DNA from 2 places in the Streptomyces sp. NPDC059695 genome. Region 1 is predicted to be linked to the other one. Evidence: riboswitches for the same ligand, from Rfam matches in the RefSeq annotation. Region 1 holds a riboswitch; the other holds the start of a gene.

Region 1 (4,391 bases):
CCGACTTCCGCGAGACCGCGCACGCTCACGCGATCGGCCAATGCCTGCTGAGTCAACTCGATCTGAAATCTCGTCAAGACCACCTTGACCGCCACCCGGTGGAAGCCATCACTCCGTACACGGTGCGTAACCGCCGTGTGCTTTTGGATCGTTTGGGCGGTTTGGGGCGAATGGAGCCCCTGGTAGAGCGTCAGGAATATGCGCTCGGCACGGTCTGTGCCGCCATCCCCATCACCGCGGGCTCCACGGCGGCCGCGATGGCCATTTCCCTCCCCCTTCACCAGGAAGAACGGTTGCTCCCAGCAGTCGAGCGGCTACGCACGGAGATCGGAAGGCTCTTCAGTTCCCTCGCGTTCTCTATCAGTATCTGAAAAATCACTCCTTGTGATCTGCTAGTGCGTACAGCACGATTGCGTCAAGAGGGCCACGGGGGATCATTCCTGGCCGTTTCGGTCACAGCTTTCAGCAGCTGTGTTTACACAACTGCTTCATCTACTGCGGGGTACATGATGCGAGAGTCGGTTCAGGCCGAGGTCCTGATGAGCTTCCTCGTCTCCGAGGAGCTCTCCTTCAAGATCCCGGTCGAACTCCGATATGAGACGCGGGATCCCTACGCGGTGCGGATGACCTTCCACCTCCCCGGAGACGCACCGGTGACCTGGGCGTTCGGAAGGGAACTGCTGCTCGACGGGATCAACCGGCCGAGCGGGGACGGGGACGTGCACATCGCTCCGACCGAGCCGGAAGGGCTCTCGGACGTGTCCATCCGGCTCCAGGTGGGCGGCGATCGCGCGCTCTTCCGGGCCAGCGCGCCTCCACTGGTGGCCTTCCTCGACCGAACGGACAAGCTGGTTCCGCTCGGTCAGGAACGGACACTCGGCGACTTCGAGGACAACCTGGAGGCGGCACTGGGCCGGATCCTCGCCGAAGAGAACGCCGGCCCCGCCTGACCCGCCCTGCCCGAGCCGTCTCCACCGAGCCGTCTCCACCGAGCCGCCCCGCCCGTGCGGGACGTTCGGGCCGGACCCTCCCCGAGCCGGGCCGGCCCGAGCCTTCAGCGCGCACGCCTCACTTGGCGCGGCGGCGCCGCCCTCCCCGTACCGCCGCGGGCTTCCCACCCCCGGGCGCCTGCCGGTCGGCGGACACGACCAGGGCCGCGAGCGCCGTGGTGACCGGCACGGACGCCACCAGACCGATCGAACCGACCAGCGTCCGGACGATCTCCTCGGCGACCAGCTCACTGTTGGCCACCGTCCCCATGCTGCTCTGGGCGATGGAGAACAGCAGCAGCAGCGGCAGGGCGGCACCCGCGTAGGCCAGGACCAGGGTGTTCACGACCGAGGCGATGTGGTCACGGCCGATCCGGATGGCGGCCCGGTACAGGCCGCGCGGCCCCATGCCCGGGTCGGCCTGGTGCAGTTCCCAGACGGCCGAGGTCTGGGTGACGGTGACGTCGTCGAGCACACCGAGCGATCCGATGATGATCCCGGCCAGGAGCAGGCCGGACATGTCGATCTCCGGGTACAGCCCGTGGATCAGACCGGTGTTGTCGTCGGTGTTGCCGCTGAGCGACGCCCAGTCGATGAACACCGAGCCGAGCAACCCGATCAGCATCAGCGAGATCAGTGTGCCGAGCACCGCGACCGAGGTGCGGGCCGAGAGTCCATGACACATGTAGAGCGCGATCAGCATGATCGCGCTCGACCCGACCACCGCGACGACCAGCGGATTCGATCCCTCCAGGATCGCCGGCAGGATGAAGAGCGTCAGCACCAGGAAGCTCGCGCCGAGCGCGATCAGCGCCATCACGCCCCGCATCCGGCCGACGAGCACGACGACCAGGGCGAAGATCCCGGCGAGCACCGCGAGCGGGACCTTCCGGTTCACGTCGGTCACCGAGTACTGCAGGTCGTGCGGGGCGTCGGGGGCGTAGGCCACCACCACTCCCTGGCCCTCGTGCAGTTGGCGAGGTGCGTCCGGCTGCACGATCTCGACGAACCTACGGCCCTGGTCCGGCCCGGTGGTGACCTCCACCGTCGCCTTCCCGCACTGCCCCTGCTGGGCGTTGACCGCCTCGCGCCCCTCCGGGGTCGAGGTGTCGCCGGTCGGCGGGACCTGGGCGGCGTTCACGTCCTTGCAGTCGACGTGGTCGACGGAGACGACCTCGCCCTGCTGGGTCTGCCGGTCGAAGCCGACGCCGGTGCGCTGGTGCGCGGAGGTGCCGCCGGGCCACAGGACCACGAGGCCGACCACGACGGCGGTGGCGAACGGGATCAGCACCGCGGCGATGACCTTGCGCAGATGCCGCGAGACCGGGGCGGCGGGCCCGTGGCCGTGGCTGTGGCCGTGGCCGTGGCCGTGGCCGTGCCCCCCGCCTCCGTGCCCGTGGGAGGGCCCGGAATCGTGTCCGGGTCCGTGGGCGTGGCCGTGGGGCTCGGGGGTCTGCTGGGGGGAAGTCACCGACCGATCATCGCAAGAACGGCGGGGGCCCACTGTTCAGCACGCCAGGGAGGGCGCTAGCGTGGTGACACCTTTGCACACGCGGGAGCTCGGAGCACCGGGCTGAGAGGGCGCTGATCACCGTACGCACGTACGGGAGGAGGCTGCGCCGACCGCCGAACCTGTTACCGGGTAATGCCGGCGTAGGGAGATCGGTCTCATGACCATTCAGGATGCACGCACGCCTGCCTCCGACCAGAACCAGACCGACGGGCAGGAGCGCACGCCCGGCTGGCACAAGGGGTACGTCCAGGGTTCGCGCCCCGACCTCCGGGTGCCCGTCCGTCAGGTGCACCTCACCAACGGCAAGGACGTCACGCTGTACGACACGTCCGGCCCGTACACCGACCCCGCCATCGACACCGATGTCCGCCGGGGCCTTCCGCCGCTGCGCGAGAACTGGATCATCGCGCGCGGCGACACCGAGGAGTACGCGGGCCGCCCGTCCCGCCCCGAGGACGACGGGATCAAGCACACCTCCCCGCGCGGCGGTGGGCTCAAGAACCTCGACGCCGTCTTCCCCGGCCGCCCCCGTCTGCCGCGCCGCGGCCGCGACGGCCAGGCCGTGACCCAGCTCGCGTACGCCCGCCGGGGCGAGATCACCCCGGAGATGGAGTACGTGGCGATCCGCGAGAACGTCTCCCCCGAGGTCGTACGGGAGGAGATCGCCGCGGGCCGCGCGGTGCTGCCGGCGAACGTGAACCACCCGGAGATCGAGCCGATGATCATCGGCAAGCGGTTCCTGGTGAAGGTCAACGCCAACATCGGCAACTCCGCCGTCACCTCCTCCATCGAAGAGGAGGTGGAGAAGATGACCTGGGCGACCAAGTGGGGCGCCGACACGGTCATGGACCTCTCCACCGGTCGCAACATCCACACCACCCGCGAGTGGGTGCTGCGCAACTCCCCCGTCCCGATCGGCACCGTGCCGCTCTACCAGGCGCTGGAGAAGGTCGACGGCAGGGCCGAGGACCTGACCTGGGAGATCTACAAGGACACGGTCATCGAGCAGGCCGAGCAGGGCGTGGACTACATGACGGTGCACGCCGGCGTGCTCCTGCCGTACGTGCCGCTCACCGCGCGCCGCAAGACCGGCATCGTCTCGCGCGGCGGCTCGATCATGGCCGCCTGGTGTCTGGCGCACCACAAGGAGAACTTCCTCTACACGAACTTCGAGGAGCTCTGCGAGATCCTGGCGGCGTACGACGTCACCTACTCGCTCGGCGACGGACTGCGCCCCGGCTCGATCGCGGACGCCAACGACGAGGCGCAGTTCGCGGAGCTGCGCACGCTCGGCGAGCTCAACACGATCGCCAAGCGGCACAACGTGCAGACGATGATCGAGGGCCCCGGGCACGTCCCGATGCACAAGATCAAGGAGAACATCGACCTCCAGCAGGAGATCTGCGAGGAGGCGCCGTTCTACACGCTCGGCCCGCTGACCACGGACGTCGCGCCCGCGTACGACCACATCACCTCCGGCATCGGCGCGGCGATGATCGCCTGGTGGGGCACGGCGATGCTCTGCTACGTCACGCCCAAGGAGCACCTGGGCCTGCCGAACAAGGACGACGTGAAGACGGGCGTCATCACGTACAAGATCGCGGCGCACGCGGCGGACCTCGCCAAGGGACACCCGGGCGCGCAGGAGTGGGACGACGCGCTCTCGGACGCGCGGTTCGAGTTCCGCTGGGAGGACCAGTTCAACCTGGCCCTCGACCCGGACACGGCGCGCGAGTTCCACGACGAGACCCTGCCCGCCGAGCCCGCGAAGACCGCGCACTTCTGCTCGATGTGCGGTCCGAAGTTCTGCTCGATGAAGATCTCCCAGGACATCCGGCGCGAGCACGGCGGGACGCAGCAGGAGATCGAGGCGGGCATGGCGGAGAAGT
Region 2 (4,391 bases), on a different contig from region 1:
CCGCTCCCACCGCCGGCACGAGGGCGGGCAGGGTCACCGTCCGCCAGGCCCTCCAGCGCGAGGCGCCGAGGACCCGGGCGGCCTCCTCCTGGCGCGGGTCGAGCTGCGACCAGAGGCCGCCGACGGTCCGCACGACGACCGCGTAGTTGAAGAAGACGTGCGCGAGGAGGATCGCCCACACACTGGTGTCGAGGCGCAGCCCCCACAGCTCGTCGGTGAGCCCGTGCCGGCCGACGAGCGCCAGGAACGCCGTGCCGACGAGCACGGTCGGCAGCACGAAGGGGACCGTGACGACGGCCCGCAGCACGCTCTTTCCGGGGAAGTCGAAGCGGGCGAAGACGTACGCCCCCGGCAGCGCGACCAGCAGGGTCAGGCCGGTGGAGGCGAGCGCCTGCCAGACGGTGAAGCCGAGCACGTCGAGGATGTCCGGCCGGGTCAGCGTCTCGCCGATCCGGTCGAACCGCCAGGTGCCGTCGGGGCGCAGCCCCCGGTCCACGATGGACACGACGGGCCAGGCGAAGAAGAGCCCGAAGAACGCGACGGGCAGGGCCATGAGACCGAGCCGCGTCACGCTCCCCCGGACGTCCCGCGTCACTTCAGAACGAGCGACGACCACTGCTGGATCCACGGGTCACGCTTCTCGGCGATCTTCTCGGGGGCCATGGTCTCCGGCTTGTCGACCACGACGCCGTGCTTCGTGAAGAGCTCGGGCAGGGCCGCGTCCTTCGCCACCGGGTTGACGAACATCTGGAGCGGCATGTCCTCCTGGAACTTCTTGGAGATCAGGAAGTCGATCAGCGCCTTGCCGCCCTCGGGGTTCTTCGCGCCGTTCAGCAGGCCCGCGAACTCGGTCTGCCGGAAGCAGGTGCCGGTGGAGACGCCGGTGGGCGCCGTCTTCGGCTGCGGCTCGCCGTACAGCACCTCGACGGGCGGGCTGGAGGCGTACGACACGACCAGCGGCCGGTCGCCCTTGGCCTGCTTGCCGCCGGCCGAGCCGGAGAACTCCTGGTTGTAGGCGAGCTCCCAGCTGTCGACGGTCTTCATGCCGTTGGCCTTGAGCTTCTTCCAGTAGTCCTGCCAGCCGTCGTCGCCGTACTTCGCGGCCGTGCCGAGGAGGAAGCCGAGGCCCGGGGAGGACCGCTCGGGGTTCTCCACGACCAGCAGGTCCTTGTACGCCGGCTCGGCGAGGTCGTCGAAGGTCACCGGCGGCGCCAGCTTCTTGTCGGCGAAGTACTTCTTGTCGTAGTTGACGCAGATGTCACCGGAGTCGATCGGGGTGACCCGGTGCTCCTTGTCGAGCTGGTACGCGGCCGGGACCCGGTCCAGGCCCTTCGCCTCGTACGGGACGAAGATCCCGTTGTCGAGGGCGCGGGACAGCAGCGTGTTGTCGACGCCGAAGAAGACGTCGCCCTGCGGGGAGCCCTTGGTCAGGATCTCCTTGTTGACGGCCTCACCGGCGTCGCCGCTCTTGAGGACCTTGACCGTGAAGCCGGTCTGCTTCGTGAAGTCGGCCAGCACCTCCTTGGAGGCGTTGAAGGAGTCGTGGCTCACCAGCGTGACCGTCTTCGGCGCGGGCCGGTCGGTCTTGCCGGCGGCACCGCGGACCTCGTCGGTGCCGCAGGCGGCCAGGGTGGTGACGCCGAGCGCCGCGACGAGCGCGGCGGCGGCGGCCTTCTTGATGCTCACTGGATTCCTCCTGGGTATGACCAGGAAGAGACGCGGCCCTGCCCGCGTCCGGCGGACGCGGGCAGGGCGCAACAGCTTGAGTTACGACCGAACTTCCTACCCAGAATGACCTGGGCAAGGTTCAGAGGGTCTGCGGTCTACGGTTACCGCACTCTCAGCGCTGTGGCGCTCCCCTGTCGGAATATGGAGATGTGTTCGAGCTCAGACTACAAGGTCAGCGCTCGGCGGCCGCGAGCTGTCCACAGGCACCGTCGATCTCCTGGCCGCGGGTGTCCCGCACGGTCACCGGGACGCCGTGGCGGGCGATAGCCTCGACGAAGGCCTTCTCGTCCTCGGGGCGGGAGGCCGTCCACTTCGAACCGGGCGTCGGGTTCAGCGGGATCAGGTTGACGTGCACCCGCTTGCCCTTGAGGAGCCTGCCGAGCAGGTCACCGCGCCAGGCCTGGTCGTTGATGTCCCGGATGAGGGCGTACTCGATGGAGATCCGGCGCCCGGACTTCTCCGCGTACTCCCAGGCCGCGTCGAGGACCTCCCGCACCTTCCAGCGCGTGTTGACGGGCACGAGGGTGTCCCGCAGCTCGTCGTCGGGCGCGTGCAGCGAGACGGCGAGGCGGCACTTGAAGCCCTCGTCGGCGAAGCGCAGCATGGCGGGCACGAGACCGACGGTGGAGACGGTGATGCCGCGCTGCGAGAGGCCGAGCCCGTCGGGCTCGGGGTCGGTCAGCCGCCGGATGGCGCCGACGACCCGCTTGTAGTTGGCGAGGGGCTCGCCCATGCCCATGAACACGATGTTGGAGAGCCGCGCCGGTCCGCCGGGCACCTCGCCGTCGCGCAGGGAGCGCATGCCGTCCACGATCTGGTGCACGATCTCGGCGGTCGACAGGTTCCGGTCGAGGCCCGCCTGCCCGGTCGCGCAGAACGGACAGTTCATCCCGCAGCCGGCCTGCGAGGAGATGCACATGGTCACCCGGTCCGGGTAACGCATGAGCACCGACTCCACGAGCGTGCCGTCGTGCAGCCGCCACAGGGTCTTGCGGGTGGTGTCGTCGTCGCACGAGATGTGCCGCACCACGGACATCAGGTCGGGCAGCAGCTCCCCGGCCAGCTTCTCGCGCGAGGCGGCCGGGATGTCCGTCCACTCGGCGGGGTCGTGCGCGTACCGCGCGAAGTAGTGCGTCGACAGCTGCTTGGCGCGGAAGGGCTTCTCGCCGATCGCGGCGACGGCCTCCTTCCGCTCGGCGGGCGTGAGGTCGGCCAGGTGCCGCGGCGGCTTCTTGGCTCCGCGGGGGGCGACGAAAGTGAGTTCTCCGGGCACTGGACGGGCCACGATCGGGTGTCTCCTCAGACGGCACGAGGTCCGGCATCCCCGCGTCGGCGGGAGGGACGGCATCACGATGCCGGAGCCAGGAGACCTCACTGGACCGTCCCCGCAGCGGCGAGGACGACGGAAGGGCCCGCAGCGCACGCGCCACGAGCCCTTCCAGAGTACCCGTTGTCCGTCAAGCCGTTCCGACGAACAGTGCCAGCAGCAGCCACACCACCGGTGCCGTCGGCAGCAGCGAGTCCAGCCGGTCCATGATGCCGCCGTGGCCCGGCAGCAGCGTGCCCATGTCCTTGATGCCCAGGTCGCGCTTGATCATGGACTCGCCGAGGTCGCCGAGCGTCGCGCTCGCCGCCACCGCCAGACCGAGGATCAGGCCCTGCCACCAGACGCCGTCGTCGATCATGAACTGCATGCACAGCGCGCCCGCCGCCATCGCGAACGTCACCGCGCCGACCAGGCCCTCGCGGGTCTTGCCGGGGCTGATCCTCGGGGCCAGCTTGTGCTTGCCGAAGCGCCAGCCGATCGCGTACGCCCCGGTGTCGCTGACCACGGTCAGGATCAGGAACGTCAGCACCCGCTCCGGCCCGTCGTCCGCGGCCAGAAGCATCGCCACGAACGTCGCCAGGAACGGCACGTAGAACGCGGCGAAGACTCCCGCCGTGACGTCCTTGAGGTAACCCTCGGGCGGCTCCGTCATCCGCCAGACGAGCACCGCGAGCGCCGTCAGGGCCATCGCCACCCAGGCGCCCTCGGCGCCCCGGACGTAGCCGGCGACGACCATCGCCGCGCCGCCGACCGCGAGCGGGACCAGCGGCGCCTTGATCCCCTTGCGCTCCTGGAGGCGGGAGGTGAGCTCCCAGAGGCCGACGACCACGGCGACCGCTATCACTCCGACGAACGCGGGTGCCCAGATGTACAGCGACGCGATGATGACCGCGCCGAGTCCGACTCCGACCCCTATGGCCGCGCCCAGGTTGCGCCCGGCGCTCTTCTTCTGCCGCGGCGCCGGCGGCGCGGGCGGCGGAGGCGGAGTGGGGCTGGACATGGGCTCCTGCGGGTGCTCGTGCGGCGTCTCGTCACGGAACAGGGGACCGCTCGGGTGAGCGGCCCCCCGGCCGTGACCGTCCTGGAATCCGCCGGCGGGAACGTCGGGCACGATGGGCATGGGCCGAGTCTGCGCCGCCTGATGCCGATCGTATGCGGGACCCGCCGGGGCAGGCCCCTGGTCGGGTCCCCCGCGGCCGGAACCGGCCGGGGCCCCCCAGGAAGAGTCGTTCATCAGACCTCGAGCAGCTCGGCTTCCTTGTGCTTGAGCAGCTCGTCCACCTGCGCGACGTACTTCGCGGTGGTGTCGTCGAGCTCCTTCTCGGCGCGGCGGCCC

Evidence for each region. A riboswitch is a leader RNA that binds a small molecule or an ion and turns the genes downstream of it on or off. The one in region 1 is predicted to bind thiamine pyrophosphate.
Region 2: linked by a shared signal. The riboswitch ahead of ACFV2S_RS13490 (thiamine ABC transporter substrate binding subunit) and the one ahead of thiC (phosphomethylpyrimidine synthase ThiC) in region 1 are both predicted to bind thiamine pyrophosphate.

The regions. Positions count from the first base shown of each region.
Region 1 is NZ_JBHWFF010000008.1:70,817-75,207, forward strand. Features, by position in the region: gene ACFV2S_RS12390 (IclR family transcriptional regulator) at 1-371, shown strand, start outside; gene ACFV2S_RS12395 (SsgA family sporulation/cell division regulator) at 510-950, shown strand; gene ACFV2S_RS12400 (YibE/F family protein) at 1,069-2,460, opposite strand; TPP riboswitch at 2,532-2,666, shown strand; gene thiC (phosphomethylpyrimidine synthase ThiC) at 2,660-4,391, shown strand, end outside.
Region 2 is NZ_JBHWFF010000009.1:40,090-44,480, forward strand. Features, by position in the region: gene ACFV2S_RS13485 (ABC transporter permease) at 1-553, opposite strand, end outside; gene ACFV2S_RS13490 (thiamine ABC transporter substrate binding subunit) at 592-1,686, opposite strand; TPP riboswitch at 1,762-1,871, opposite strand; gene rlmN (23S rRNA (adenine(2503)-C(2))-methyltransferase RlmN) at 1,901-3,013, opposite strand; gene ACFV2S_RS13500 (phosphatidate cytidylyltransferase) at 3,186-4,289, opposite strand; gene frr (ribosome recycling factor) at 4,289-4,391, opposite strand, start outside.